DNA from 4 places in the Paenibacillus sp. FSL R5-0914 genome. Region 4 is predicted to be linked to each of the others. Evidence: riboswitches for the same ligand, from Rfam matches in the RefSeq annotation. Region 4 holds a riboswitch; each other region holds the start of a gene.
What was found. A riboswitch is a leader RNA that binds a small molecule or an ion and turns the genes downstream of it on or off. The one in region 4 is predicted to bind cyclic di-GMP.

Region 1: linked by a shared signal. The riboswitch ahead of MKX60_RS01495 (choice-of-anchor A family protein) and the one ahead of MKX60_RS24550 (bifunctional diguanylate cyclase/phosphodiesterase) in region 4 are both predicted to bind cyclic di-GMP.
Region 2: linked by a shared signal. The riboswitch ahead of MKX60_RS02050 (anti-repressor SinI family protein) and the one ahead of MKX60_RS24550 (bifunctional diguanylate cyclase/phosphodiesterase) in region 4 are both predicted to bind cyclic di-GMP.
Region 3: linked by a shared signal. The riboswitch ahead of MKX60_RS13230 (thiamine pyrophosphate-binding protein) and the one ahead of MKX60_RS24550 (bifunctional diguanylate cyclase/phosphodiesterase) in region 4 are both predicted to bind cyclic di-GMP.

What each region holds. Positions count from the first base shown of each region.
Region 1 is NZ_JBBORH010000001.1:350,572-358,632, reverse strand. It holds gene MKX60_RS01515 (peptidase G2 autoproteolytic cleavage domain-containing protein) at 280-2,313, opposite strand; gene MKX60_RS01510 (hypothetical protein) at 2,544-2,666, shown strand; gene MKX60_RS01505 (hypothetical protein) at 2,782-3,018, shown strand; gene MKX60_RS01500 (hypothetical protein) at 3,274-3,666, opposite strand; cyclic di-GMP riboswitch class I at 4,159-4,249, shown strand; gene MKX60_RS01495 (choice-of-anchor A family protein) at 4,360-6,090, shown strand; gene MKX60_RS01490 (alpha/beta hydrolase) at 6,263-7,198, shown strand; gene MKX60_RS01485 (NusG domain II-containing protein) at 7,928-8,061, shown strand, end outside.
Region 2 is NZ_JBBORH010000001.1:478,808-486,868, reverse strand. It holds gene odhB (2-oxoglutarate dehydrogenase complex dihydrolipoyllysine-residue succinyltransferase) at 1-375, opposite strand, end outside; gene MKX60_RS02055 (2-oxoglutarate dehydrogenase E1 component) at 428-3,295, opposite strand; cyclic di-GMP riboswitch class I at 3,766-3,850, shown strand; gene MKX60_RS02050 (anti-repressor SinI family protein) at 3,877-4,032, shown strand; gene MKX60_RS02045 (helix-turn-helix domain-containing protein) at 4,233-4,562, opposite strand; gene MKX60_RS02040 (TasA family protein) at 4,722-5,342, opposite strand; gene sipW (signal peptidase I SipW) at 5,434-6,021, opposite strand; gene MKX60_RS02030 (hypothetical protein) at 6,023-7,273, opposite strand; gene MKX60_RS02025 (aldo/keto reductase) at 7,563-8,061, opposite strand, start outside.
Region 3 is NZ_JBBORH010000001.1:3,002,075-3,010,135, reverse strand. It holds gene serA (phosphoglycerate dehydrogenase) at 1-1,189, shown strand, start outside; gene MKX60_RS13245 (SDR family NAD(P)-dependent oxidoreductase) at 1,262-2,095, opposite strand; gene MKX60_RS13240 (helix-turn-helix transcriptional regulator) at 2,269-3,225, shown strand; gene MKX60_RS13235 (methyl-accepting chemotaxis protein) at 3,348-4,598, shown strand; cyclic di-GMP riboswitch class I at 4,790-4,885, shown strand; gene MKX60_RS13230 (thiamine pyrophosphate-binding protein) at 5,004-6,647, shown strand; gene MKX60_RS13225 (carboxymuconolactone decarboxylase family protein) at 6,658-7,026, shown strand; gene MKX60_RS13220 (hypothetical protein) at 7,065-7,415, shown strand; gene MKX60_RS13215 (3-oxoacyl-[acyl-carrier-protein] synthase III C-terminal domain-containing protein) at 7,467-8,061, shown strand, end outside.
Region 4 is NZ_JBBORH010000003.1:276,049-284,109, forward strand. It holds gene MKX60_RS24530 (cytosine permease) at 1-1,209, shown strand, start outside; gene MKX60_RS24535 (nucleoside deaminase) at 1,225-1,677, shown strand; gene MKX60_RS24540 (alpha/beta hydrolase) at 1,743-2,615, opposite strand; gene MKX60_RS24545 (Zn-dependent hydrolase) at 2,737-3,978, shown strand; cyclic di-GMP riboswitch class I at 4,211-4,297, shown strand; gene MKX60_RS24550 (bifunctional diguanylate cyclase/phosphodiesterase) at 4,417-6,651, shown strand; gene MKX60_RS24555 (methyl-accepting chemotaxis protein) at 6,664-8,061, shown strand, end outside.

The DNA of each region.
Region 1 (8,061 bases), on a different contig from region 4:
CACGCCGAATTTCATCAAGATTGAAGACGGCGCTTTCGTCCGGCAGAGATTTGAATTTAGAGCATACATAAAATAATCCGCCGAGCATGAGCTTGGCGGATTATTGCTGCTTCATTTGAAAACTCTCTACACACTGGACTCTAGAGCATACCGGTGATTTGGTCCAGCTTTCCGTTCTTACCTTCTTTCAGGCCCCCAAGCAACAGCCAGTTTCTCGCATGCCGAAGGGGGAAACAAAAGATCAATGGAGCAGGCTTCTTTCTCGCGACAATGACGTGATTACTTTTTGCTCCAGGCCTCATTTATGAAAATAAGCACTTGGTTGGGGCCAGTTCTCTTCATCACTCTAAAGCCCGTTGTGGAAACGGTCCCTATGCCTTGAGCGTTCGGAAAACAGTATCCGCCGGGACTGCAAGTTCCGTCGTCCCGAACTCGCAGTTTCCCAACTATTCCAACAGGCACCCATTCTGGACGGTCAAGGCGTGACACATATTCAGCTGTAGGATCCCAGGCCGGATTGAGGACCGGCTCCGATTTGGTGAAGGCCAAACGGGTTACGGTGCCATCAGGCTCCTTCAGTTCTGGGATAACCACCTCGTGGTATTGGATTCTCCCCCATTCATCTTTAAGGAACAGATCGTGCCAGCGCAAATCACTTGCATCTGCGATCATTGCCGGCGTTGCGCTTACGACACCAAGAATGTATTCATCTTCAGCGGTAGCCTTGCGGATCATCTCTCCTTCGCCATGGAAAGTTACGAAATATCCGACGTCAATCGGAAGTCCGTCAGAAGTCTCGAACATTTCTGCATAATCCGCAGCTGCAGGAGATATCACTGCACCATCGAGAAACAGATTTCCGGTCGATCCTTGAAGCACAGCGGCATTAAGCGTTGGACCGACAACTAGGCCGTTGGCCAGATGCCAGGATAAGGGGAACCGGGTAGCCCCGTTCGTGCCCATGATATGTGACCCGAAATGGTTCGCCACATTGTTTAATCCTTCGACATGAGATAAATCAGCAACAGAGATATTCTGCTGGCCTTCAACGTGTGAGACGGCACCACCTGCTGTATTGTTGCTTCCTTCCACGTGAGATATATTTCCGTTGGCTGTATTTAATTGTCCTTCGGCATGCGAAATGGGACCGCTGGCAACATTAATCGCCCCTTCAGCATGGGTCATGTTATTGGTGGCTCGGGTTCGAAAGCCTTCCGCATGTGAATTTAGTCCCGATGCTTCAGTACCTTGGCCTTCGGCATGGGAAGATGGACCACTCGCGATCGAGTCCATCCCCTCCGCATGGGCGGAATCGTTCGCCGCCCGAGTGCGACGACCTTCCGCATGAGAGGCGGATCCGATAGCGGTGGTCGAATTACCCTCGGCATGTGAACCGAAACCATCAGCAATACTCCCAATCCCTTCTGCATGCGCGGCGCTATCGTTTGCCTGAGTGCTAAAGCCTTCCGCATGGGCAGCGGTTTTGGTAGCGGCGGTGAAGTTGCCTTCAGCATGTGAACCGACACCGCTGGCAATACTCTCAATCCCTTCTGCATGCGCGGCGTCCTCGCTTGCCTCGGTTAAAAAGCCTTCCGCATGGGCGGCGCCTCCGGTAGCGGTGGTTCTGCTGCCCTCGGCATGTGAACCGATACCGCTGGCAATACTCTCAATCCCTTCCGCATGGGCGGCGTTCTCATTTGCCTGGGTTTCCTTTCCTTCGGCATGGGAGGATGGACCTCTTGCGATCGAGAGTGTGCCCTCGGCATGGGCGGCATCGTTCGCTGCCTGAGTGCGATAGCCTTCCGCATGAGAGGCGGATCCGGTAGCGGCGGTCGAGTTGCCCTCGGCATGGGCGGTATCAATACCGGAAAATGTATTGAATCCTTCACTGTGCGATGCTGGACCGTTCGCCTGAGTTTGTATACCCTCCGCATGGGCTGAAGCACCTCGTGCGATGGTCAGCGACCCTTCCACATGAGAAGCTTCGTTTACTGCCTGAGTGCGGAAGCCCTCGGCATGAGCGGCGCCGCCGATAGCTACAGTAGAGCTTCCTTCCGCATGAGAAGCCGGACCGTATGCGGAAGTATCTGCTCCTTCTGTATGTGACAGGTGACCATTTGCCTGAGTGAGTAAGCCTTCGGCATGGGAAGCAAACCCTCTTGATATAGTCAATGTTCCTTCAGTGTGGGAAGTATCGCCGACAGCCTGCGTTCTAAAGCCTTCTGCGTGTGACGCCACTCCCGTTGCTGCAGTTGAATTGCCTTCAGCTGTTGAACAGGGAGCGTAAGCATTTGTATTACAACCGTTTGACATGTTCCATCTCCTCTCCTTGGATACATCACTATATTATGGATGAAATAGTTTCTAAGAAAGGGACATACTGCTAAATTTTTATATATACGCAATAGTTTGATAGAATGAATATCATTCCACCATTTCTTCTACCATCATGAGGAACTTTACAAAACCTTATAGAACCTTATAATGAGCAACAAAACTGTACCATACAGAACTTTGTAGAATATGCTGGGGGAACACTCGTAATGCGTAGTCCGGGGGCAATTCCATTCACCGGCATTCTTACAATGCTTATACAGCCGGTATTCCGGGAATTCGGAGACCGCGCTTTTCTGTATCTTCTGGATGGATTGAAGGGATGGGTATGATGCGATGTTTAACGATACGACAGCCTTGGGCAAAGTTGATTGCTCTTGGTGAAAAACAATTCGAAGCTCGGTCAAGGAGATTAGCCTACCGTGGAGCGTCGGGGATTCATGCCAGATGAGTATAGATAAGAAAATATGGGAACAGGAACCGTTCAAATCGATATTGGCGAAGCATGGTCATACAGCGAATAATTTGCCGACAGGAGCTATTATTGCGACAGGTCAGCTCACGGGGTGTTATGAGGTTCCACCGGTACTGGACCTGAGGGAATGGATAAGGGGAACGAATATGATTTTGGTGACTATAGTGATGGCCGCTTTGCTTGGAAACTTGAGAATGATCTTTCGCTGAGTTATCCTATCCCGGCTAAAGGTAGATTAAGCTTATGGGAGCATCCGGATCTAGCCTAAGCGACGAATTGAAGTTTTTTAATGTAATTTTCATGTGAGCATCATCTTATTTTCAGGTTCAAGGTATATATTGAAGACACCAAACACCCCCCAGTGTTTTGTGGTATAAATCTCTCAGGTCTTGCCAACTCCCATGGTAAGGCCTATTTTTTTGTTCGCTAATTAAATGGGGGAGGGGGGCAGCTTCTTCGCTACTTCACTTAATCTGATACTGCTCTTCATAGCTCTTAAAAGATGAAATATCCAGACCGAGATATCTGCGCATATGAATGGCAGCTTGGGCAGCGACAATGTCGTTTAACAGCAGCATTCGTTCATGGTAGCCACGACATATAAATTTGGCTTCTATCCCCGTGTTAAGTCTGTTCTGCTCATAAACCTTGATTCCCCGTTTTCTCATCTCCGAACGAACATCTCTTAGATCTGTTGTAGCAACTGCTGCGGCTGTTTCAAGAACCTCCAGATAGGGGGTGGGTGTTCGTAAATGTGCAGATAGAATGGCGGAGTCCCGTTCGAAAGCTGATAAAATCATCGGAAGCAATAAATAAGATTTCACCAGCATGTTGTCCCTGCTTTCAGCTCTATTCATGAATCTCATCACCTCTAATGGGAACGTATATTCGTATTCTACCCCGATATTCCAAAAATAATCAATGGTATTTCTAAACAGCTAGTCCAATGTGATTGAATTCACAACTAAATTAGAAAGAATAAAATATATTAAAATTGTAATAATAAAAAATAATGCTTCAGACTTATATAAAGGGAGAATTAGGATGAATGAGGAAGGAAGTCTCCGCCGTGGAATGGTATTTGGTTTGATTCTAAGTATTCCATTATGGATATCGATATTAGGTTGGATAAAGTTACTTTAAAATTAAAGGGAAACCTTTGTGTGAAGCGCCTTTAGGCGCTTTTTTTTGTGCTTGCTTACGCGTATGAATATCAAAAGGAATTGATTGACAATTGTGGGGATGGAGCGCTAAACTATTATTAGTTCAAAAGTATTAAAAGTCATAGACGATTATTTAATAGGATGCTTAAAATGCTAGTTCTAATCTGCAAGTCAATACATATATTATCATGATAATAGCAAACCGCCTGAAAGGGTGGGACGCAAAGTCCAGGAGTCTAAAGTGTCTTAAATGCGCTATGACCGTCCGACTGCCATGAGAAGGGAATTCCACTTCTTTTTTGGCGGTCTTTTTTGTTGTTAGGTCCTTTAGAGTTTCTGGTAATTATTCTGATTGAATATAAATCATAGATTTAGGAGGTGTGCTTTTTGAAAAGAAGAATGAAACCGCTGCTAGCACTAATATTAGCGGGGATTTTGACAGTAGGTAGTGGTCTTTCTGGAGGTCATTTGGTAAATGCGGCTGGGGAGGTGCTTCCCTATACTCCTACACCTGTGTTAGGTATTGCAGGGAATTTTAATACTTTTATTTTTGGCGATTTCAAACAATCTAATGATCAGGTTCATGGGCGCCTTGCGGCCAAAGGTAATATTACTTTGCAGAATTACGGCGTATCCAAGGATAATCCAGGTGGAGATGTTCTTATTGCTGGTAATGACATCAGTTTTACTAATGGGACTGTTCATGGAGCATCCGTTTATGGTGGTGTTTTTTCCAGCAACGGTGTAGATCTTAAAGAACCAGCGAGAAAAGGGACTCCTATTGATTTTGATGCTGAAGAGCAATTTCTTATTGGACGTTCTAATGAATTCTCTTCGCTTGCTACAATAGGAACTTTCAAAAAGGAATATGGGAAAATAACGATTGATGCTCCGGAACCATTTAACGTTCTTAATCTTAGTGCTGCCGATTTCGCTGGTGCTAATGGCTTACAGTTTAATATTGCAAATAGCGCCACAGTTATCATTAACGTTAGCGGAAGTTCAGTTAACATTCCAAGCTTTCAAATCTGGGGAGGTAGCCCTAACAAGGTATTATTTAATTTTTATGAAGCTAGCACTGTTGATATTGGAAGTTTAACAATAGAAGGAACTATCCTAGCTCCGCTTGCAAAAGTAACTTATAATTCCGGTGAACTGCATGGGACGCTGATTGCAAAGGGATTTGCTGGTGGGGTGCAGATGCATTGGTATCCATATGGAGGGGAAGAACCACCTCCGACACCAACGCCGACCGTGACACCAACACCGACGCCGACCGTGACACCAACACCGACGCCGACCGTGACACCAACACCAACGCCGATCGTGACGCCAACACCAACGCCGACCGTGACGCCAACACCAACGCCGACCGTGACGCCAACACCAACGCCGACCGTGACGCCAACACCAACGCCGATCGTGACGCCAACACCAACGCCGACCGTGACGCCAACACCGACGCCGACCGTGACGCCAACACCAACGCCGATCGTGACGCCAACACCAACGCCGACCGTGACGCCAACACCAACGCCGATCGTGACGCCAACACCAACGCCGATCGTGACGCCAACACCAACGCCGACCGTGACGCCAACATCAACGCCGATCGTGACACCAACACCAACGCCGACCGTGACGCCAACACCAACTCCGTCGCCGGAAGTAACGCCAACACCGACACCGTCGTCGGAAGTGACGCCAACACCGACACCGTCGTCAGAAGTAACGCCAACATCTGAGCCTCCGGTGTTCCCGACACCAACACCATCATTTGTAATTGGCACTGTCGTTGTTAATGATGATCCTGTGCCGCTGGGCCCTGTAGCTTCGTCGACTCCAGCACCAGTACCAACATCAACACCAACACCGTCGAGCAACACAGAGGTACTTGTTGATGAGGAGGAGATTCCATTAGGACCAGTATTGACAGTAACACCAACGCCGTCACCAGAGGATATTGCTGTAGTGGATGATACAATCCCGCTAGGTAATCCACCTGTGGATGAACTTCCAAAAACGGGAGAATCAAGTTCAGTCCCTTATTATGTAACTGGTCTAGGTTTTGCACTTATTGGATTACTAATGAGAAATAGATTCTCGAGCAAGAAATAATAAACGGTGATTGTAGCTTGAATACAAGTTATGCCGTGAAGAATAGTAAAGCCGCTTTCGGGACATATTCCGATGGCGGTTTTCTTTTGTTGTGATTGTTATATTTTGGCGCATTCTAAGTAGATGTTATACTGATTTACAACGGATATGAGGAAAGGACGGGGAAGATGAATTGGTATGGTTCTTCATTAGCGCTGTCATCGTCATAGGAGCTCTGATCTATGCGGGCTTTTTCTTTTATGGAATTGCTATTAAACGAGCACCGAAGGAATTCCTGAGTAATAATCGTGATTTGAAGGTTGATCCCCCGGTTGCCGGGGCTTCTTGGGGTGAGGGGAAGGATTGGATCTCCAGTCAGAGCTTTGAGAATGTGGAGATTACATCTGAGGACGGGCTACAACTAAGAGGGTACTTGCTCCTTTCGGATCGTGCTGAAGGTCGTACGGCGATTCTAGCTCATGGTTATTCTGGAAAAGGGAAGGATATGGGGGCGTACGCCAAAATCTATTACGAGAGACTGGGCTTTAATATCCTGATTCCCGATGCCAGGGGACATGGGGAAAGCGCTGGGAATTATATTGGTTTTGGATGGCATGAGCGCAAGGATTATTTGCAGTGGATTGAATATATAATAGAAAAGACTGGGCCCAGTGCTCAAGTTGTGCTTCATGGGGTATCTATGGGTGGTGCTACAGTGCTAATGACCTCAGGTGAAAATCTCCCGCCGCAGGTCAAAGCTATTGTCTCGGACTGTGCTTACAGCTCAGTTAAAGCACAATTAGCCTACCAACTACGGCGTATGTATCGCTTGCCAAGTTTCCCTTTTATTCAAAGTGCGAGTCTAATTACTCGTTTGAAAGCAGGGTATGGTTTTAGTGAAGCGTCTGCCTTGAAACAGGTGAGGAAGGCGAAGGTGCCGATTCTTTTTATTCATGGGGATGCCGATAATTTTGTACCATATAGTATGATGAATGAATTGTATGAGGCATGTCAGAGTCCCAAAGAGAAGTTCGTAGTGCCACAAGCAGGGCATGGGTTAGCTTATGATATGGATAAGACGGGGTATATAAACGTAGTAACAGCTTTTGTGAATCAGTATGTAAATTAGATGCCCTGAACGTAGACAGCGCCCGATATCCGCTAGGTAGCGGTTATCGGGCGCCTATATTTTTCCACACATGGCATGTGTCCTTATGTAAGGTTCGTACAGCCATGCTTTTTCGTTATATTCATCCCCCGCCGTTCGTGAGTAACGGGTGTCTTAATTCCTTGTTATTTCCAGCAGCCGTGTGGCGAGAATAATCCTTCCAATACGACAAAAGCCCTACCTCTCTTTTGCCCTTGCGGCTCCATTGACCGCGCCAGTGTGAATCGGAATGCTATATTTCGAATTTAGTCTCATAAAAAGGAAAGTTTCTGCAAGAAAACATGAAGCCTCTGTGTCCAAATTGCCGAAGTGTAAAATAGTCGGCCTGACATCTTCTTGATGGGGATATACAATATATCGAAAACAAATACGATATAAATATAACACAGTATTGTTTAAAAGGCAAATATAATAATGAATTCCAAGATAAGGGTTGTTTGATTTGGAAGGGGAACAAGCAGAGCAAGAGAGAGCGTTTGATTTGAATATATCGTATGCTGGATTATTTGTGGATTAATTCGGAAAAGCTAGAAAGCCAGAGTAAATGGGGCTGTGGGGGTTATTTTGCGTGCCTATTTTGTGAACTGGCCTCTAAAACTTACATTAAACCCCAACATTGATTGAAGGATTGAGGGTAGACCGTTATAATTAATAAGTCTGGATTTTAATTAAAAAATAAGGGAGATTTTTATGAAACGCGCAGATGTGTGGTTGATTTCCATCGTGTTGATTGCTGCGCTCGCTTTTCTCGCACCGAGATGGTTTTCGGACAATGATGATAAAGGTGGGGCCGGTAAAAATCTCGTAGCCAATGTAACGGTGGA
Region 2 (8,061 bases), on a different contig from region 4:
GCCCGGCGATGCCAGTGCAGCGGGGCTTTCGCCACCCGCTACAGCGACTTCGGGCGCTGCTACAGGTGCGGCTGCTGCGCTGCCGCTTGCCGGTGCCGCTTCAGGCGCTTTGCTCTCAGCGGCCTGCGGTGTACTACCGCTAGCGGCTCCAATGATGCCGATGGCTTCGCCAACGGCTACGTTCTCGCCCGCTTGACGTAGGATGGAGGAGATGACACCCTCCACCTCCGCACTAATTTCCAAATTCACTTTATCCGTCTCTAACTCAGCAAGCACATCACCTTGACCTACCGTGTCGCCTTCTTTAACCAGCCATTTGTAGATGGTTCCTTCGGATATAGATTCTCCCAGATCGGGTACTAAGATTTCTGACACAGGCCGTTACCTCCCCAAACATAATGGTTTACGCTATTGTGATACCGTCCTCTTAAGAGGACGGTACAGCTGTTTGTACTTGTGAATTTGCTTTTAGGGCCTCTGAAACAATTCTACGCTGTTCAAAGCTATGAACATCTGCATAACCACTCGCAGGACTGGAACGTTCAGGACGTCCGATATATCTCACGCTAGTGTTTTGCGGTGCGATGGCCCGTAACCGAGGTTCGGTATAACTCCATCCGCCCATATTCTTCGGCTCTTCTTGCACCCAGACAATTTCCTGAAGGGATGTGAAGGAGCTTAAGTGAGCACTCAGTTCATGTTCTGGGAACGGATAGAGTTGCTCTAAGCGCAGTACATGTAGCCATGACCAATCTTTGTCTGAAGCAGCTTCTAGCTCTGTTTGGATGTCGATAGCTACTTTACCGCTGCAGACTACTAGACGTTTGACCTCACCTGGCTTCTGGCCTAGCAGAGGCTCAGCTAACACAGGCTGGAATTGTCCGGAAGCGAGCTCAGTTCCGGCAGATGTGCTGCGCGGATTACGAATGAGACTCTTCGGCGTCATAATCACCAGTGGTTTAGCGTCTTCCTGTCCACATAAAGCAGCTTGGCGCCGCAAGACATGGAAATATTGAGAAGCAGTGGTCAAGTTAGCAACGGTCCAGTTCTCTTCCGCGGATAACTGTAGGAAGCGTTCCAATCTACCACTGGAATGCTCGGGTCCCTGTCCCTCGTAGCCATGCGGTAACATGACGACGAGATTGCTGCGCTGCGTCCATTTCGCACGTCCAGCGGCAATGAACTGATCAAATATAACCTGACCTGCATTGGCGAAGTCGCCATATTGTGCTTCCCAGATGACGAAGGTTTCTGGTGCGAACACATTATAACCATACTCAAAGCCTAGCACAGAAGCTTCAGATAGCGGACTGTTATATACGCCAAAGGAAGCGCGAGAATTACTTAGCTGATGAAGCGGAGAGAATAATTCTCCTGTCTTGCTGTCGTGCAGCACCAGATGGCGGTGTGCGAAGGTGCCACGCTGTGCATCCTGACCGCTAAGTCGAATTGGCGTTCCATCCTTCAGGATGGTTGCGAAGGCGAGGGACTCAGCGAGTGCCCAGTCGACCTTTTCACCCTCATTCAGTGCGTCCTTGCGACGCTGCAGAATTCGCTCCAGTTTCGGATAGACTTGGAATCCATCAGGTACGCTCAGTAGCTCACGATTAATCTCTTGCAGACTGGAGATCGGTACGGCTGTAGTGCCTGCCGCTGAGCGATCTGTATGAAGAGGAATGAAGGCCTTTGGTTCTTTTTTCTTGTGATTGCCTTCCTTCATACTATCGTACGCACGTTGCAATACGCCTTCTGTTTCAACGTGCATCTTTTGTACATCTTCAGCTGTAAGAATTTTTTCACGCTGTAGCCGCTCCGCATACACCTTGTAAACGGTTGGATGATTGCGTACCTTACCGTACACGATAGGTTGTGTAGTTTCAGGATCATCCATTTCGTTATGTCCATGACGACGATAGCCGATGAGATCAATAACGAAATCCTTTTTGAATTGATTGCGATATGCACTAGCTAAACGAACGGCTGATATACAGGCCTCAGGATCATCAGCATTGACATGGATAATTGGAATTTCATATCCTTTGGCGATGTCACTCGCATAATGCGTTGAACGGGAGTCTTCGCTTTCTGTCGTAAAGCCGATCCGGTTATTAACAATGATATGGATCGTCCCGCCATTCTGATAACCTTGAAGTTTGCCAATATTAAGTGTTTCTGCAACAATCCCTTCACCTGGAAAAGCGGCATCGCCATGCATCAGTACCGCCATAGCTTTACTGGTATCAATCTTCGGCAATCCGGCTGTGCTCCGATCTTCTTGAGCAGCACGAGTGAAGCCTTCCACGACAGGGTTGACGAATTCCAAGTGACTTGGGTTATTCGCTAGTGTTATTCTTGTGCGTACGGTTTCTCCTTCACGGACAGCGCGATCTGCACCCAGATGGTATTTCACATCACCCGTCCAGCCATAGTTAATGCCTGTAGAGCCTTCGGAAGGGAAAAGCTCCTTGTTCGGAGAATGATGAAACTCTGAAAATATAATGTCATAAGGTTTGCCCAAAATATGTGCAAGAACGTTGAGGCGACCACGATGCGCCATGCCCATCAGAATATGCTCTGCGCCGTCATGCGCAGCAGCGCGTACGATTTCATCCAGCATCGGTACGAGAGCGTCATTGCCTTCCAAGCTGAACCGCTTCTGACCCACAAAGGTTTTGTGGAGGAAGGTTTCGAATTGCTCTACTTGGATCAGGCGGTTTAGCAGCTCTTTACGTTCTGCATTATTTAAAGGCGCTGGTGAGCTTGTGGATTCTGCCTGTCTGTTCAACCATTTCAGTTCTTGTTCTTCATGCACATGCCCGAATTCATAGGCGATTGTCTTGGTGTAAGCCTGACGCATACGCTGAACTGCATCCCATCCGGTATGCACATCATTCGGCGCATTCTCCCAAATGAGCGTGGCAGGTAGTGCGAGCAGATCCTCACGAGTCAGCTCATAGGTTTCGAGTTCAAGATATTTAGCCATGGGATTGTGATCGCGCTCAAGCGGATCAATATCAGCGGCCATATGGCCATATATACGAATATTAGCGATTAGCTTGGAAGCTCTTACTGCCTTTCTAAGCCATTCGGTGTCTCCCGAAATGCGAGGCTGTGGAGCCGGTTCGCTATCCGGTGTTAGGGGTGGGGGACCCGAATTTGTAAAAAGCTCGCGATAATTATTCTCTACGGTGGAAGGATCTTTCACAAACTGTTCATATCTTTCTTGAATGTAGCCTAAATTGGGTCCGTAATACTTACTCCAAATGGATTCGTTATAGGGCTCTTTGGCTGCCATGAATACATCCTCCTTAACGGATGAACTCCATACGTGACATTTTGTGTCAACGCTTACTGGAGCTGTGATGATTGCGGTTTCATTTCTCATCTTATTGTGCTACTTTCCACACGTGTAATCAATTCATTCTTTCGTCCAATACGTTCGCAAAATGGTATGGGTTAGCTTGTTCTAATGAAAAGAACGCTGTTTCTTCTCATTACCCATTCCTAAGGCCCACTAAAATGATTCTAATATCCTTATTTTTAACTAATAGGGAAGGAAGTATCATTATATTGGCTTAATTAATTTTATGAATGGGACGAGTATCGTGTTAATAGGACAAGATATCGCACAAAATCGCTTCTATTTTTTGTTTTTTAATGGAAAAACTAATCAGAAATCGACACACTTTTCCACTTTAGTATAGTATAATGTTATTGCAGTTAGCGATTTTCATATATTCAAAGTAGATCCTTTCGTGTAAAGGGTCCAGTAAAAGGTAAACCTGCCGAAAGGCAGGGGCACAAAGTCGCGGGTCTAAGGTAGAAATACTATGACAGCCGGATTGCCTGGGGACTAAAATCTTAGGAGGAGATTTTTTGGACAAGTCCAACCAGGGAAGCAACAGAGAACAGCAGGTCATTGATCTAGACGTAGAGTGGGTCCATTTATTATTAGCAGCTAAGAAGGCTGGCATAAAGGCAGATGAAATTCGTCGCTTCTTTCATGAGAAGACTGTGCAAGCCGTGCAGTAATACATTCAGAGCATTAGATATCAAAAGAGCACAGCGATAACTCGCTGTGCTCTTTTTCTTTATATAAGAATCTATAAGTTTCAGACTTGGTCCTTATATTCTGCTAGAATTCAAACGCCTTCGCAGTCCATGTTAGGAGGCGAAGGCGCTTATGTTTAATAGTATGAGTAGAAGAGGATCTTATCAGGTCAGGTGGAATATTAATCCTTCTGATCAAGGCGCCATTTCTGGTAGTCCAGAAACTCCTTGAATTCGCGTTTGCTTATGCCTGAGGCCATAGCTTCCTGCACCAATCGGAACCATTCCGAATCTAAAGGTGACTCCTCAGCATCATTAGGTTCTCCATAGAGCAAAGCGTGGATGGATACCTGAAGCGCATCGGCGATCTTTTCGATAAACTGGATTGAAGGATTGGATTGGATGTTTCTCTCCACATTGCTAAGATACGACTTAGCAACATCCGCTCTGTCCGCAAGCTCAGATAGGGACAATCCCTTTTCTAGGCGGAGATGCTGGATACGTTGGCCCATATTTTGTGGCACTATGCTGACGCCCCTCCGTAATTTTTGTTATTAGTATAGCAAATATCAATAAATTCGACAAAGTTTATTGTAAAGAGAAGAGCAGCATCTACTTATCCGCTTTCCGGAATAAGAATCTGCTGCTCTTCGAATGGAAGACTTATTAGATTATTTAGCGGATCCAGCAGTTTGCTTACCTACGAAATCCCAAGTCAGAGTTAATGAATCTTTTTGGAAGTAGTTTTGCTCTTGGCCGTTATCAACAAATTCGAATTGAACGGTGAAGCTATCATTTGTGCCGGCCTTAATTCCAGATGCTTCGCTAGTACCCCAGATTGCATCAAGTCCAGTATTTTTTACGAGATCCGGTGTCTGAGTCTTCAAATCGGCCAGGGTAGTTTCCCAAACTACTTTCTCTTCACTACCAGGTAAGATGCCGCTTTTATCTTTATTCACCAGGAATTTAACTTTGATGGATTTTGCCAAATCGTTAGCGCCGTTGTTACCACCTACATCATTAATAGAGGTAGCTGTTTTGAGGAGGATCGAACCGATATCAAGTGTACCGTCATTTTTTAGTTTGAAGTCTCTTTTGATCGTATCGCCTGGCTTCAGATCCTTCAAATCAACGATAACAGAAGGATCAGAGTTCAAATCCAGTGTACCTGCTGCGAATGTAGCGGTGCTTTGTGCAGTGTCGCTAAAGTAAGCGAAAGTTCCTCCACCAATCAATGATAAACCCAGTGCTGCAGATGCTACGCCAAGACCCAATGTTTTTTTGATACCCATAATTAAAATTCCTCCTCGGTTTTTGTGGTTTTTTTATAAAAGTTATATATTGTAACTTCCGGTTCGTAAGCGGAAGCGGACAATCAACGGATTACTGTATTTCAGTTGGAGGTGGGGAGGTGGGAAGTATAGCAGCATTTTTCTTTTCGAGTGCAGCTACAGCCTTCCATGATGAATACAGGGCATAGAGCAGGAGCATCAAGCCTGGTACGATCATGAGCACAACACTTCCAGCTTTGGAAACTGCGAAATTCATAGCGTAACCTACGTAAGGTACGGTGACCCCGGTATACTCAGCTACAACATTCGTGGAACTGGTAGGGTTCATATCGGGCGCATCATTGTTATCGCCTTTCGTGCGATACATGGCTTCACCAGTAGCGTTGTTCATTGTTGCTTCTACAACACGGTGAGTAATGAGCAGGTTTTCTTCATTTCTAAAGGTGATCACATCGCCTTTTTTGAAGCGATTCATATCTCCTCCGGGTTTTAAAGCGACAATCGATCCGGTTTGAATCCCTGGTTCCATCGAACCTGAGAGTACCGATTTGATCTGGTATCCGAAGAAGGCAGGTTCACCGCCGGAGGCCTTTGATAAAACTACGGCTACCACCAGCAGAATGAATATCACAAGCATGATGCTCGATAATGTATTGTTGATCATTTTTTTAATCCGCATATTATTCGCCACCTTTAACTTGTTGAGGGTCCGAAGGGGCTGGTGTTGCTACCGGTGGGGAAGTGGTTGTATCTTCCGCTTTTGGCGCCTCCTGAGGAACCGCTTGCTGTGGTACATCTTTTGGAATCGTTAGCTCTTCACCAATTTCCGGAACGACCGGGTTAGTGGCTGGGGCTTCAGGCTGTTCTTTATTTATTTTCTCTGGAGCAGCTTCACCTGTCGGTGGAGTCACTTCCGATTTTGCTTTCTCCTCAGCTTCTTGCTTTTCTTTTTTCTCCAGTGCCAAACGTTCTTCTTCTTTCTTCGTTTGTTCCAGCGCCTCTAGTCGGGCTTTCTCAAGTGCTTCCAATTGTTGTTCACGGGTTTGACTGATCATTTGGAGCTGACTCTGAAGATTGCTGATTCCTGAAGTAGCCGATTCTTTAAGACCATTCATTTCAGTATTGAGATTTTCATAAGTGGAGGTAAGTTCGCTAGAGATATTTCCGGCCGGCTGACTAAAAGGAATCAGGAAAGGTAACGGCTGCTGAAACGCCTCGTTGCGTAACTCGGGTTGTCCATATACATCACTGGTCACTACCGAAGCAAATGGAAGCCCGATGTCGTGTATGGAGTTTAGATATTGGATGACTCCCTTTAAGGAAGCATTCAGGGATTCAGAGATTACACCGCTTTGATTCAGGCTGCTTTGCAGCTCTCTGAAGAATTGTTCATCCTTGATTTCTAGACAGTTTGAATCTAGAGAGGTCATATATCCTCCAATCTGGAATAGGACGGCTGCTGCTGCGTTCAGCTCACCATTGATTTCGTTCCAAATTTGGCTGTTGGTGGCCAGTTGCTCATTCACGCCATCGATTTGAGATTGAAGCGCGGAGATTTGTGTGGAAATCTCTTGCGCTGCGACATCAAGCTCATCCAGCGTCATGCCTTCTATTCCCGAAACGTCTGAGAGACTGCCTGAAGGGGTATAGCTTTGCAGCGATCCTTTTAAAGCAGTAGCTCTTTCGATATGATCTTTGAGTTCTGTTAGAAGCCCCTTGATCGAGTTTGGAAATACTTCGCAAAAGCTAATTGTGCTAGTGGTTTGCGTAGTAGCTCCAAAACCACCATAGGTACTACCCACTTGCTGCGAGGTAGTCAGAAACAAGACGGAGACAGCCATTCCTGATTGCAGAACACGTAATCCGATTTGTTTCTTTCGTTTAGGTCTTCTTTTTGCTGATCTGGGTCTCAGAGGAATACCTCCCCTCAATGTCTTGAGTTTCTTTGGTTCGTTATTATTGTTCTTTATTGAGAACAACTTCTGTAATGAATAATACATGGAATAAATTGAAAAGAAAACTGTCAATAAGTCTCGTTTGTGCTCTATAAAGAACAAAAATGTTAATTTATCTCTATTTATCTCGGTTTATCGCTTGATATCTATTTTTATTCTCAATTGAGAACGATACATAGGAGGGGAAAGTATTAAAAATAGCCTAATCATGCGAGAGGCACGATTAGGCTATTAAGAATTCTTGCGAGTTTAATTGTGGGCTCAGTTAGGGAAGACGAGTACCACGTGAACTAACATATAGGTCATACCATTCTTTACGAGTAAGCTCCAGCTTGTCCGCATCGGCGCAGGCAGCGATGCGCTGCGGATTCACAGTCCCAATCACAGGCTGAATAGCTGCCGGATGTGTCATTAGCCAGGATAGCACTATGGCTTCGGGTGTTGTTCCTTTTTCATCTGCAAGTTGTTTAACCATGGCAGCTGTCTGGACGATATTCTCTGGTTGATCCTCTAATGAACGTCCGCTAAATAAGCCTTGTGCGAGTGGGCCCCAAGCTTGAAGCTGAATGTTCTCCATTCGACAATGTTCAAGGGTTCCTTCGGGAAAGGTAATATCCTTCCAAGGTTCACGGTTTACACTGATTCCAGCATCGACCCAGCTGAGCTTGGCTAGGCTCATGTGTAACTGGTTTACGATAAAAGGTTCATCGCAATAGGCTTGCAGCATTTTGATCTGCGCTGTGCTCATATTGGAGACGCCGAAA
Region 3 (8,061 bases), on a different contig from region 4:
AGGTGTAGAGCTTCGTGGCAAAACTTTAGGTGTACTCGGAATGGGCAGAATCGGTAGCGAAGTGGCTAAACGTGCTAAAGCTTTCGGTATGGAAATTCTTGCTTTTGATCCTTTCCTAACAGCTGAACGTGCTGAAAAGATGGAAGTTAAATTGGCTTCCGTAGACGATGTTGTTCGCGGAGCAGACTTCATTACTGTGCACACTCCACTTACTCCGGAAACACGCCATATGATTTCTCGCCCACAATTCGAAGTGATGAAAAAGGGAATGCGCATCATCAACTGTGCACGTGGTGGTGTAATTGATGAAATGGCATTAGTAGAAGCTATAGATAGCGGTATTGTTGCTGGCGCTGCGTTCGACGTATTCGAGAAAGAGCCGCCGCAAGCAGATCATCCTTTCCTGTCTCATCCAAAAATCATCGTGACTCCTCACCTTGGCGCTTCTACGATTGAAGCTCAAGAAAATGTGGCGATCGATGTTTCGGAGCAAGTGTTGCATATTCTGCGTAATGAACCGTTCATTAACGCGGTCAACATTCCTCCAGTGGCTCCAAGTGTAATGAATAAGCTTCAACCTTACTTCACGCTTGGGGAAAAACTGGGCAGCTTTGTTACCCAAATTGCAGCTGCTGCTATCCGTGAGATCCATGTTGAATACGCTGGTGATCTTTCGGATGTAGATACCCAACCACTAACCCGCTACATTGTAAAAGGTGTGCTATCCCGCCACTTTGCAGAGGACGTTAATATCGTAAACTCCATGCATTTAGCGAAAACACGCGACGTGAACGTAGTAATAACTAAAGCTTCTAAAACTAAAGGCTTTACCAACCTGATTACTGTTACTCTAAAAGCTGATCGTGACCAAGAGTATCTTGTTGCCGGCACCCTGCTGCAAGGTTACGGAGAACGGATTGTTCAAGTGAATAAGTTCCCAGTTGATATTGCTCCTGAAGGTCATCAAATCTTTGTATCCCATAACGACAAAGTAGGGATTATCGGACTCGTGGGTACATTGCTTGGTGAGAACGATGTAAACATCGCTTCCATGCAAGTGGGACGTAAAATTGTTGGGGGCGCTGCAATCATGCTGCTGACCGTTGACAAAGCCGTTCCTAAGCAAGTCCTTGTGAAACTCGCTGGTTTACCAGAAATTAACACTGCTGAAGAAATCATCCTTCTTTAATCTATAATATAGAAAGGCCATTCCAGAATGTATTGGAGTGGCCTTTCTTATATTTTACGAATCTTTTTCTTCCTATATTATGAACGAAGGGATTATCCTTCCATCAATATCTGTAAAACCATATTTTTCAGCAAGCTTTCCAACCTGCTGTGGCTCACCGGACATAGACATAACCTCTAGATCAGCGGCTAGTGCAGTCACTGCTCGACCAATATATGTCGTCGATTCACTCATGTTCAGTTCCTCAACTTCTTGCCAATGTTCCTCATCTGTATTCATGGCTTCTAGAACCGCTTCTGTTCTCATCCATCCAGGTGAAAGTGGCATAACCGCAATGCCGTCATCCTTTAACTCCTTCGACAATCCGAAAGCCATACGTAAAAGTGCATTTTTAGAAAGATCATAATAAAAGTTGCCTAAATATTTATAATGATCCCAGAAGGTTGTATGGATAATTAGACCACCAGTTTTTGCCTTGCGCATCAAGGGAATTGCGTAATAATTTGTGATCATCTGTGCTCTCACACCGGCATTAAACATATTGTCCCAATGAGCTGTAGGCAGCTCCCAAAAAGGCTTCTGCTCGATAGCTAAATCATTGCCTCCCCATACGTTGTTAACTAAGATATCGAGCCGACCTTGCTCTTCAGCGATCTGGCGGATCACTGCTTCTGTTTCTTGATCCTTCGTATGGTCACATCGTATTACCGCACCAGAACCTCCACTCTCTTTTATTTCTCTAAGTACGCTATCTATGCTCCCCTTAATATGCTCTGTGACGGATACATCTGTGGTCCTCCCTGTAATATAGACAAAAGCACCTCTTCTTGCTAGTTCTAGAGCGATCCCTCTCCCAGCACCTCTGCTGCTCCCGGTAACCAATGCGACTTTCCCTTTCAATGTCATAGCCCTCAACCCTTTCCACCTGAATTCGGATTTCAATATTCTGTGAACATTCCTTACGTTTTATAAGTATAGCCCGTATATATGACATCAACTGACATATATAATATAATCATGATTTAGAAATGATTAATGGTGATCGTCTAATCAATAATTCGAGGAGGTACAATAGCCTAATGAGAGCCGACCGTTTGTTATCAATATTACTTCTGTTGCAAAATCGTGGAAAAATGACTTCTAGAGAATTGGCCCAAACACTCGAGGTATCAGAACGAACTGTGTTTCGTGATATGGAAGCATTAAGTGCTTCAGGAATACCCATTTTAGCTGAACGTGGTCGTGAAGGAGGTTGGATGCTTACTGAAGGGTACCGAACCTCCCTAACGGGAATGAAGCCACAAGAGATTGGTTCACTGCTTCTGTCCGCTGACGCATCTATAATGAATGATCTGGGGATACAAGACGACTACTCTTCCGCTCTTCTCAAACTAGAGGCTGCATCCTCACATCGACTTAGTAACCCAGCAAATTACCTAAGCGAGCGTATTCATATTGATGGCGCCAGTTGGCATCCTTCGGATGAGACTTATCCGTTCCTTTCTGTACTGCAGAGAGCACTTTGGGAGGACCGCAAAGTAAAAATCACTTATCTCCGGAGCAACGAGACAACGGTCCGTTTCATTGAACCTCTTGGGTTAGTTGCAAAACGCGGAGTATGGTATGTCGTAGCCAAAAGCAAAGATGAACTACGGACCTTTCGTGTGTCCAGATTAGTTAACGTTGAGGAGACTCATGAGTGGTTTAAAAGACCTGATGACTTTGATTTAAAACAGTACTGGGAAGAGTCCACCACTGCCTTTAAAGCAGCACTGCCAAAGTATCAAGTAAAGCTAAGGGTTAGAACATCTATCTTAAAAGAATTACAGCGAGAAAGATTCGTCTCTGTCCAATTGATAGAGCCAACTAGCAAAGCAGAGTGGGTAAACGTAGATGCCGAATTTAATACGATCGAGTCGGCCTGCCGGATAATCCTTTCTTTTAGTCCCTCGGTTATTGTACTTTCACCGCAAGAACTTTTAGAGATGGTAAAGTCTGCTATCGCAAAAATTTCCGCTATTTATGAGGATTTTTGACACGAAATCTAAAGAACTACTCCGAAAAGAAGATTTATGTCAGTTCTTACTATAGACCAATCACCTTTAAATCCCATATAATAACACCAATACATAATATTAATAAGGAGGACATTATACCAATGAACTGGATGCATAAACTTCCGTTAAAACAAAGAATTGTTGCCGGATGTTACCTCGTTGCCGCACTATTTGCTATTCCTGTTTTAGTTACTTTTATGATCTTAGGCAACATTATTTTGGGTATTGTTCTAATCGTAGTTCTTGCTGCTCTAACTTTCCCCGTGGCCCGCTTTATCGAGAGAACGCTTACATCTTCTTTTGATGACATCGCGAATGTATCTCATAGTATTTCAAAAGGGGATTTTACTAGTAGAGCCGATGAGAACGGGTCTATGGGGGACGTAAGTCGTTCCTTTAATACTATGATTGACAAGCTCAAGAAGATTTTGACAGAAGCATCACAAATCACTCGTCAAGTTATGGATGCAAGCCGTGGAATCGAAGATAAGAATCAGAATTTGAAAATTGTCATGGCACAGGTAGCCTCTTCGTCTAACGAGCTAGCTCTTGGTGCAAATGAAATATCTACGGATATCGCTGAAATGACAGAATCTATTAAAGATATTGAGAATAAAGTATCCAATTATACGAACTCAACGAAAGAAATGAACAGACGTTCAATACATACATTAGAACTAGTTGAACAAGGACGGCAGTCCGTTGATACTCAAGCTGAAGGCATGCGCAAAAACATCCAGGCTACTCAAAAAGTAGCTGATACTATCGAAGCCCTGTCTCATAATGCTCGCGGAATTACGATGATTACAAAAACCATCACAGAGATCGCTGAGCAGACCAACCTCTTATCGCTGAATGCCTCCATCGAAGCAGCACGCGCCGGAGAGCATGGTCGAGGTTTTGCTGTAGTCGCACAGGAGGTTCGTAAACTTGCCGAAGAATCAACGGCTTCAACGAAGGAAGTCTTTGGCTTAGTTCGGAGCATCGAAACTGATATCAAACAAGCGATTGACAATATCGCTATCAACGAAGAAGTCGTACAGGTACAGAATGAGATGATCACTCAATCTGCTCATATCTTTGCTCAAATTGTGCAAAGTGTGCAGTATATTACCGAGCAAATCTCTTCCTTCTCTGCTGAAAGTGATCTGATGTTGGAAAGTGCCTTGAAAATCTCAAGTGCAATAGAGAATATCTCTGCAATCACACAGCAAACCGCTGCCGGCACCGAGGAAGTATCCGCCGCTATGAATGAACAAATTAATGCCCTGCAGTCCGTTGCTGAAGAAACTGAGAAAATGACACAGGCTGTGTTTAATCTACAGAAGACTATCCATATTTTCAAGTTTTAAGTCACTTGCAAAAATATATAAACAAGTCCAAAAACTCCTCCTAAGTTTTGACTTAGGGGGAGTTTTTTTATATCTATTATTTCATAGGTTGGACAAGACTTTCGTCAAAATTCGAGTTAATTTGCGAAAATATATTGACAAAGGTTCTCTAGGAATATATTGTAAAGGAAAATTCTTCTTATAAATTTTAAAATTAATATTGGCAAAATCTTCGAAAGAGGATGACGCAAAACCATGGATCTACAGCCTCATTTTTAATCAGAGGCCATGACTGCCAGGTTGCAGAAAACCAAGACGACTGAACAATTGTTCAGTCTCTATGGCGATTTATGCCACCAACCTGTGCCCTAATTCAGAGCACAGGTTTTCTAATGTTTGATTTTAAAATAACAATCAACTTGTGAGGTGTATTTTTTGAAGACAGTCGCAGATTACATGTCGGAAGCACTACGGAACCTAGGTGTTACCCATTCCTTTGGTATTATCGGGAAATCCATTTGTCCTATTGTTCTTAAAATGGTAGATTACGGTATTGAATTTATTCCCGGGAGACATGAGTCCAGTTCCGGCTTCGAAGCAGCCGGGTATGCGCTTAAAACTGGAAAACTAGGTGTAGCTTTTGGTACTTCAGGTCCTGGTGGAACAAACCTATTAACTGCAGCAGCACATGCTAAGGCTAACAACCTACCTGTCCTATTTATTACTGGCCATCAATCTATTAAAGAGCTTGGAATCCCCCAATGTCAGGACTCTACCTCTTTTCTAGCTGATTTAGCTGATATGTTTAGACCTGCCACCTTATATAGCAAGCTTATTGAACGTGGAGACCACTTTAGCACAATCTTTAATCATGCCATATCCATTGCCTTGAGCGGTAATCGTGGTCCAGTTCACCTTTGTATTCCCTTTGATGTACAAACGGAATTGCTAGAGGAATGTAATATTGTAATCCCTGAACGCGAATCACTGGTTAGCCATGCTAATATCGACCGTGTACTTGATGCTATAAATAACTCTAAGAATCCAATAATTATCGCGGGTAAAGGCGTTAACCGCTCAGGAGCACATAGTGAGCTAATTCAATTAGCGGAAACATTTAATATTCCTGTAGTTACATCTCCAGGTGGTAAAGGGGCTATAGCTTGGGATCATCCACTCTATCACGGTCCAATTGGAGTAGGCGGTTGTACCCATGGGGATGACTTGCTGAATCAAAGTGATCTATTTATCGTTCTCGGCTCACGTTTAAGTGATATGACAATTTGTAATCTTAAAAGGGAAAATCATCCTGCAACATTAATTCAGTTTGATAGCGATCCGACTTTTGTCGGAAAAATATTGTTCTCTAAAACGATTCCAGTGACTGGAGATCTACGGGACAATCTAGTTTACTATCTCAATAATATTGACACGAACAACATCACAAAACGCGAAGCACCGACAAATTCCGATTATACCGAAGAGCCTCCGATTTTACCAAACCTTTCACTTGCATCGGTCTTGAGTACGATGAGTGATTTGATTCCTTATAACAGCACAGTCTTTGTTGATGATGGAAGTCACGGTTTCCATGCTGCGAAATGGTACAAGGTTAAGAAACCGGGCAGTTTTGTTTTCGATGCTTACTTTGCTTGTATGGGTAATTCCATCGGAATGGCGATTGGTGCAAAGGTTGCTGCTCCAGAAGAAACGATCTTCTGCATTACAGGAGATGGCTGCTTTATGATGCTAGGCGCAGAGATTAACGCTGCTGTCTGCAAGGATATTCCTGTCATATTCATTGTTGTGAATAATAAACAGCTAGATATGGCTCTAAAAGGTATGGAAAAAACTACAGGACGTATTGACGGAACTATCTACGAAGTCCCTATGGATGCTGTGAAATTCGCAGAATCACTAGGCGCTAAGGGTTACAAATGTGAGACAGCGGAGGAGTTCGAAACAGCCATCAAGGATGCTGTTGCCATCAACCGTGTTGCCGTCATTGAACTGCTAACAGACCGTGATGAGGTCCCTCCGACTGCTCACCGTACTTTGAACCTAAATTAGGAGGTCACTTATGAAAGACAATGTAAACAGTGGTCTGAACCACTTCACGAATCTCTCTGGAGACTACGGAGCTAAAGCACTGGCTCCGATTAAAGAACATTTCCCCGATTTGGCTGAATTTATTATGGGGAATGCCTACGGCGATATTTTTCAACGCAACACAATCGAAGCTGACTGGAAGGAAATCGCAGTTATCTCTGCCCTGATTTCGATGGGTCAGTTTGATCAATTGGGTGTTCATTATGTCATGGCTCTTCGTGTGGGAGTTACTGTAGAACAACTCAAAGGTATTCTATTACACTTAGTACCCGCTATAGGGGCACCTAGAATCATCACCGCTTTTAATATTCTTCTCGAAACGATTGAAGAAATAAAGTAACTATTTTCAGTAAAATTAAAATATCGGGAGATGTTAACGTGGGACAGTTTACTTTAAAGACAGACACTACTAAAAAAGTGATCAATATTGAGCTGGAAGGAACATTTTCTGAAGAAGATGGTCTGAAATCTATCCAAGCTTATCAACAAACTATTAATCCTATCACTCCAGCTGACTATGAATTACAAATCGACTGCAGAAAGCTAAACGTAACTGCTCCTGATGTTGTGCCTCTTTTGGAAGGTTGCTTCGTAATGTTTAAGAATGATGGATTTGTAAAAGTAAATCTAACCCTTGAGAATAACCCAATTCTTAAAATGCAGCTTGCTCGTCTGGGTCGTAAAGCAGGACTAGAAAACATCGAGATCATTTCCACCGTTACAGCTTAATTCTTCTTATAACTAAAAAAACTATAGAGTTTTTCAGGAGGATTCATTCATATGACCGGAATTCGTATTCAAGACATTGATATCTATCATCCCAGTAATAAAGTTGGTAACGACTTTTTTATTAAGCATTTTGACGAAAAGGGTATTGATATCCGAGGTCTACTGACCACTTTAGGTCGTGATACGCGCTATAGCATTAAGAATGAGGAAGAAAATTCTCTTACGATGGCTTTTGAGGCTGCCAGTAATGTGTTGGATAAAAATGGTCTCACTGGCGCTGATATCGATCTTATTGCCTATGCAAGTCAAACTCCTGAATATATCTTTCCTACTAACTCTTTAATGATTCACCGTTTAATTAACGGCGCATCCCATACAATTTGTATAGATAGCAACGCTAACTGTGCAGGTATGACTGCTTCCGTAGAACAGGTGAGCCGTCAAATGCAAGCCAATCCTAGAATTAAACGTGCTTTGGTCATCGGATCCGATTATGTAGCACCTCATGCAGATAAGAATGATCCTGTCTATTATGCTAACTTCGGTGATGCAGCTGCGGCAGTCCTTCTTGTGCGCGATGATAATGCGGTAGGCTTCATTGATTCTGTCTATCAAACAGACACATGCGTTTACGGCAACTCCATGT
Region 4 (8,061 bases):
GCTTTAAACGGATATTCTGCCTCCAAATATGGGCTGCCATTCGCGATGTTGCTTCGTGATTCATTTGGGGTAAAAGGAGCAATTATACCGGCATTGATACGAGGACTTGTTGCCGGATTAGTATTCTTTGGAACCACTACCGTTGTTGGTGCAGAATCATTAAATGTTATATTTGCTAGATTTATTCCGAATTATATGGATTTAGGCGGTGGCTTCACACTATTCGGGTTAGCATTCCCGACAATGATCTCCTATGCGATTCTTTGGACAGCAACGGTTCTGTTGTTCTTAGGTGGAATGAAAACATTAGGTAAGTTCGGTAACTGGTCTTCCCCAGTAGTGTATGTGTTTATTATTGGTGCTGCTGTTTGGGCGATCAAGATTGCTGAAGGGTTTGGTCCGATTTTAGAGTATGTACCAGCGAACCCAAGCTCAAGTCCATTAGTCTTTATTGCTTGCGTGAGTGCATTGGTATCTAACTGGGCGGGTCCTGTTGTGAATATGTCGGACTTCACACATCGTGCGAAATCACCAAAAGCGGCTATGATTGGATTGCCATTAGGGTTTATCTTGTCTTATATTCTTTTTGCTATCACTTGTGTGGCCTTAATCGCGGGTACAGAAATTGCGTTTGGTGAACCGATTTTCAATATCGTTCATGCCATTGATAAAATTGAAAACACTTTCGCTGTTGTTGTATTGATTCTAGCGCTAAACGTAGGAGCAATCGCCTTCGTAGTGTTTGCAAACCTATTGCCAGCTGGCTTGCAAATGTCATCTCTTTTCCCGAAAAAATTCACTGTAAAGACTGCAGGTGTCTTAACAGCCGTTGTTGGAACTTTGATTTTGCCATGGAAGCTTGTAGAAAGTACAACGACCTTATTCTACTTCTATAGCTTTATTGGGTCCATCTTTGGTCCAATTGCGGGCATTATGCTTTCAAGCTTCTTTATTCATCGGAAAAGAGTATTAAATCTTGATAATATCTATGTCCCAGCAGGCAGCAATGGTGAATATAAGAATGGTTACAATCCTGTTGCGATGGCTGTTCTAGCAGTCAGCTTCATCCTTCCTATGTCAGGTGCATTTCTTAAGGGTATCCCCTTCCTAGTTAGGATGAATGATTTTGCTTTCTTTAGTGGCTTAATTGTTTCTTTTGTTCTATACACCATCTTTAGCAAAACACTAAAATCATCCCAATTAAACTAGAGGAGGAATTTTGAAATGGATTACATGAAATTGGCCGTAGATGCAACGATCGAGGGTATGAACAAGAAATTTGGAGGCCCGTTTGGTGCAACGATTGTCCGAGGCGATGAGGTGATTGCAGCGGTTAGCAATACAATGATGAGAGACACGGATCCTTCCGCACATGCGGAAATGGTAGCTATCCGAGAAGCTTGCAAAAAGCTAGACACGATGGACTTATCGGATTGTGTAATTTATGCCACATGTGAACCGTGTCCGATGTGTATGGGCGCTATTATTTGGTCAGGTGTTAAAGAAGTTCATTATTGCAGCACAAGAGATGATGCGAAAGAGCACGGCTTCTCTGACATTCACCTTCGCGAATATTTTGTGGGTCATGATGAGAGTGTTGTTAATATGATTAAAGTGGAAGCTAGAGAAGATTGCGATCATTTATGGACGCATTTCCACGAATTAAACAAGAAATAATTCATGCGGTCTACTATATTTTCCGGCACTATTTTAGTGCCGGATTTTCCTGTTCTTCTACAGATCTACTCAGCAAGATGAAGCTGAAGGAAATCAATCACCTGATGAAGAGCTTTTTGCACAACAGGGTTATCGAAATCTTTTTCAAATACATGCTCTCCGTTTGGAATAGTAATAAGCTTTGCCGGTACTCCTTCTTTCACTAGCGCAGCTCTCATGAATACCGATTGTTCATACGGCACATCTACATCGTTCGTTCCGTGCAGTAACAATGTAGGGGGGAATTCCTTAGTTACATGATGAATAGGACAGAATTTGAGGAGTTCTTCCTTATGTAGAGAAGGATTCAAGCCCGTCACTTCTTCGATCCAACGACCGGATTGTCTTGCATATAAATAGAGAAGAAAACGCTCGTCAACGCTTGCGCTCGTAATGATTTGATCGGACACTGTACCTTTTGCAATCCCCATGGAGACGATATCCTTTTCACAATAGAATTTACTTGGTTCGAGTGCCCATGGAGCGCTAATATCGCCATATCCATAGAAGGAGACAATCGCACGTGGCTTATGGGTAAACATTCCTGTGCTTAGTGCAAGGAAACCACCTGCTGAGCTTCCCACTACAGCGATCCTCGAGGGGTCAATGGAGAATTGTTTTGGTCCTTCCTTTTCTAACCAAAGAAGGCTATCTTGGACATCTTCAAGGATGTCAGATAGGGTGGACCTAGGGGCTAATCTATAGTCAATCGAAAATAGCGCAAAGCCATTATTAGTGTAAAGTTGTATCATTTCCTCGGATAGATCTTCTCGATCACCCCAAAGTAGACCGCCTCCGTGAATGTACACAATAGCAGGGGCTTGGGGACGGTTTGTTTCATAAAAATCAGCTTTAATTGTAAATGAGTCATTTTCTTTAAAAATAATGGTCTTCTTCATAGCTATCCATTACACCTCATCAAGTAAGTAATTTTTAAAGACTAGCACTACCTCTATTGTATATCATTCACGAATTTTGATGAAACCATAATCATGAATACCCAGGATTGGAGATATTAGCATGGATAGAAAGAGAAGATATCAGGCTTTATTTGATAATATTAATCAATATAACTCGGGTGAGAAGGGCATCACTAGAATTGCCTATACAAATGAAGAGCAGACATGTACGAGTGCTTTTATGCGGATGTGCAAGGCTGAAAATTTAGATATTCGGATGGATCATTGCGGAAATGTGATTGCTAGAAGAAGTGGGAAGATAGAAGGGCTCCCACCCGTTGTAATGGGCTCTCACTTGGATACGGTATATCAAGGTGGGAAGTACGATGGTGTAGTAGGTGTAACGGCTGCTTTGGAAGTGATCAAACGTCTAAACGAAAAAGGGATTGAAACGGATCATCCCATCGAAATTATTTCATTTGCCTGTGAAGAATCTTCGCGTTTTGGTATTTCAACAGTAGGCAGCAAAATAATGTCAGGGTTATTTCAGAAGGAGAAATATAGATCTTTGAAGGACAAAGACGGTATTACAATGGAAAAGGCATTTTCGCTATGTGCACTGGATTATAACAGTATTGATCAGGCGAGTAGAGAGAATGAAGAATTAAAAGCGTTTTTTGAATTACATATTGAGCAAGGTCCTGTCTTAATAAACAATAATAAAAGAATTGGAATTGTGACTGGAATTGCTGCACCCGTGAGGCTTCATATTCAAATATCAGGGAAGGCATCCCACTCTGGAACGACACCTATGAATATGAGAAAAGATGCTTTTCTGGGTGCCTCAGAAATAGCACTTGCGCTTGAGAAAGCAGCCAAACTCGAACAAGAATTTGGAACGGTTGCGACGCTAGGGGTGATAGATATCTTGAATGGCGCTATGAACGTGGTTCCGGGAGAAGTGGAAATTAAAATTGATATCAGATCTACTTCAGTGGCATCCAGGCAACGTGTGTTAGATCATTTATATCAGACAATAGCCTCAGTACAAGAGAGCAGACAACTTGAAATTGCGAGTACGGAAATCATCTCCGAGGAACCTGTCTTATTATCGGATGAGATCACTCATGCTCTAGAATCCATTTGTGAAGAGAAGGGGATATCGAGTCAACGGATGATCAGTGGTGCAGGGCATGATGCCATGAACATGAACAAACTTTGCCCAGTAGGGCTTATCTTTGTTCCCTCCGTTGATGGACTTAGTCATCACCCCAATGAATATACGGATTTAGATGATATCATTATGGGGATTGATATTCTAGAAGAAGCTGTTCTTCGTTATGCGTTTGTAAGGCAAACATAGTTCGTGTTGAGAAATAAGCCCAATGTGACATATTTAAATGTTACATTGGGCTTTAGTATCTAATTTTATAATTGTTCGCAGAATTGTTGCTTTACATTAATGAATATTATATTAAAGTTAACATTGATATTTGTGAAAATTTTCCCATGGAAAAATTAAAATTCACTACGGAAATAGGTCTTTTGGAAGCAACCTATTATTAATAGAGTATTTATGACTAATAATAGTGAAAACAGAATATTGGTAAACCTATTGAAAAGTAGGGACACAAAGCCATAGGGTCTAAATCTACATATAGATATGACAGCCGGTTGCATGCAGTTGGAGTTTCTTGATCTTATTTTTTGATGCATATGCAGCCGTTATCATTCTGATAGCGGCTTTTTTTAATTCGTTTTCTAATAAAAACGTAATAAATCGGAAAAAGGATGATAGTACATGGATCAAACACAACCACTGAGAGTATGGAGAATGATAGGCCTCGTCATAATGGCAACGTTGATATTTTGGGGGTGCTCTTACTATTTCATAAAATGGACTGCTAACTCTTATGAGCAAGAAGCGGTTGCTGCTACATCAGAAGCTACGATACATGCGAGTAGATCGATTGGAAATATGATACAGGGTGGATTAGATTCATTAGATGGAATTGCTGATTCTATTTCGGAAATCAATTATATGGATTGGGATAAGACCAAAAAATATCTGCATCACTTTGATAAAAAATATAATTTTATTCGAATTAGCATCAACAGCCCAGATGGTAAAGCTTACGCATCAGATGGGACGATGTTTGATGTATCAGATGAAGTAGGATTCCAAAAAGCTCTTCAGGGTATTAGCAGTATTTCTGATCCATTCTTAGATAAGATCTCTAATAAAGAAATTATCACGATCAATAGTCCACTTAAGTTTAAAGGTGAAGTGAAGGGTGCTTTATCTGCCAGCAAATATACACAGGATCTTTATGATGCTCTTGCAGTTTCCTTCTTTAAAGGTCATGGTTATTCTCAAATCATTGATCAAAAGGGACAAGTCATTATCAAATCGAAGAATCTCGAAGAGGATAAGTCCATTGATAACATATTCGAAAGTATAAGTATTGATTCTAGAAATAAGAAACAACTGCAAATCTTTAAAGAGAACATAACCGCAAAAAAATCTGGAGTAGGAATATTTTGGATTAACGGAGATAGCAAAATGGTTGGCTATTCTGGCATCCAGGGGGTTGAGGACTGGTATATTCTCTCCGTGATACCGAAAGATGTGATCATGGCCAAAGCGTCTCAAATGAGTCAGGCGACTTTTTTATTATGTGTAATCATGTTTGTCTTATTATTGATCATATTTGTTAACATTCTATTAAATAAGAGCAAAATTAGGAAACAGATGGAGAGGATTGCCTTTGAGGATGAGTTAACACATCTTCCTAGAACGAATAAATTTGTTATAGATGCTCAGTATTTACTTAAAGAGAAACCGAATACAAAGTTTGCTGTGTTGCAATTTGATATTGAACAATTTAAATACATAAATGAAATTGTCGGTTTTCATGAAGGAAATAGCATTTTGATTCAAGTGGCTAATAGCTTAACAGCAAACACATTAGACGAGGATGTCATTGGACGCTTAGGGGGTGATCGTTTTATTCTTTTCACTTCGTATGACAATAAGGCGGAATTATTCATCCGTATACAAGTACTTACTGAACAAATGAGCGACTATACGTTTGGAAATGAAGAAGGTTTTAGGCTAGTGATTAATTGTGGAATTTACTGTATAGATGATCGTCAGAGCGATATCCTCACATGTATTGACCGAGCAGGAATCGCTTGTAAGTCCATTAAAGGTGGATACAAGAGCTCATGCACTTTCTTTGACGAACAATTGCTATTGCAGATACACGAAGAGCAAGACATCGTAAGAAAGATGGATGCTGCCATGACAAATGGTGAATTTATAGTATATTTACAACCGAAAATGGATCTGCGAGTGAACAGTTTTCATGGCGCTGAGGCATTGGTTCGATGGAATGATCCTCAGAAGGGACTTATATCTCCTGCAGTATTTATCCCCATATTTGAGAGGAATCGCTTTATCGTGAAATTAGATTTAATGGTGTTTAAATCAGTATGTATCATGTTGAGTAAATGGATCCAGGAAGGAATCCAGCCACTTCCGATTTCAGTGAATATATCGCTTATAACCCTATATCATAATGATTTCCTGCTCCATTTGACGAATATTATTAACAGGTACCAGGTACCTGCTAGATTGATAGAGTTAGAGCTGACCGAGTCTATTGTATTCCAAAATTTAGAGTTTGTTAGAGATATTTTGTTGGAGTTGAAACGTAAAGGATTTTCCATTGCTATCGATGATTTTGGGACAGGTTATAGTTCCTTAAATGTATTGCAATATTTCCCTGCTGATGTCATTAAGTTAGACAGGGCTTTTCTGATGAGTAAGTCAAATGATGAGACAGGGAAGATAGTAATTGCCAGTATGGTCAAGCTAGCTAGGGATTTAAATATGAAAGTTGTGGCAGAGGGAGTTGAGACAGAGGCGCAAATTGATTTTTTGAAACAAATAGATTGTGAAATCGCTCAAGGTTATTATTTCGCGAAACCAATGCCAGTAGCAGAATATGAAAGCTTAATTAAAAGTACATAGGGAGTGCAAAGCATGAGGAAAATGAGAAATTGGACTATCGTAGGCAAAATTACTGTTACAAATTCAATATTATTGTTGGGTGCTCTGATCATTGCGATCGTTGGTAGTGTGTATTTCAGCAATATGTATGCGAACTCTAGAAGTATGTATAAGAACGATCTTACGTCAGTTTATGCACTTGGGAAATTCGAATCTAATAATCATGAAATAGTAACCTTAACGAATAAGATGATCGCTAGTCATGATCCAAGCGAACTTCAAGAGAGTTATCAGAAAGTTGTTGAGCTTCAAGCTGAAAACAATGAAATCTTGAATAAGTATGAAGAAACACGTTCCCTCCCAAACGAAAAGGAGATTTATGCTGAAGTTTTATCATTAACGAAACAGTATAGGCAAATTCAGCTTCCAATGCTTGAACAGATGCTAAATACCCCTACATATGATCCTGCTGAAGATATCATCTCTGATCTTGAAGCGTTAAATATGAAACGAAATGAAGACCTTGGAAAATTAGTTGAAATGAACTTAGGAAGTGCCCAATATGCAGATGTTCAGAATAAGAAGCTATTTCAAAAAGGACTTACGGTCAATATCATTGTTGCTTTTCTCGTTATCCTGATTTCAATCGGTTCATATTTGTCCTTGAGAAGATATTTCTCACGAGCAGTAACCATTATCCTGAACTTTTCAGAGGCGTTTGGTCGAGGAGATCTGACTCAAAGAGCTAAGTTTGATGCTGAAGATGAATTTGGTCGAATCGTGAAGTCGCTTAATCATTCGGCAGAGCAAGTACAAACCATCGTAACTAGTGCTTCTTCCTCAGCACAAGAGTTAGGTGCACTTAGCGAAGAATTATCTGCAACAGTTGAGGAAGTAAATGCTACAATGGATCAAATTTATAATTCCTCGCAAGAGGTTGCTTCTGGAAGTGAATCTTTAAGTGCTACAACAGAAGAAGTAAATGCAACAGTACAAGAGATTATCTCCAATGCAGATCTGCTAAGTGATAAGGCGGGAGTCGCACTAAATACCTCCGAAGAAATTCTGGTACAGGCAGCTTCCGCGAAGGAAAAGGCTGTAGCATCGATTCAATATGCGACAAGTTTGTATGCTGAGAAACAGAATTCCATTATGCACGCGATCGAGGCAGGGAAAGTTGTTAATGAAGTAAGAGAGATAGCTGGGTACATTTCAGAGATTGCAGCCCAAACGAATCTATTGTCCTTGAATGCTTCCATTGAAGCAGCAAGAGCTGGGGATGAGGGAAGAGGATTCGCTGTAGTTGCTAATGAAGTACGCAAACTTGCTCTACAGTCGGAGGAGTCGGTGGGGAAGATTCAGAAAATGACACTGCTAGTGGAAGATGCTTTTGAGAATGTGTCCTTTCAATCACAAGCGCTGCTGGATTTT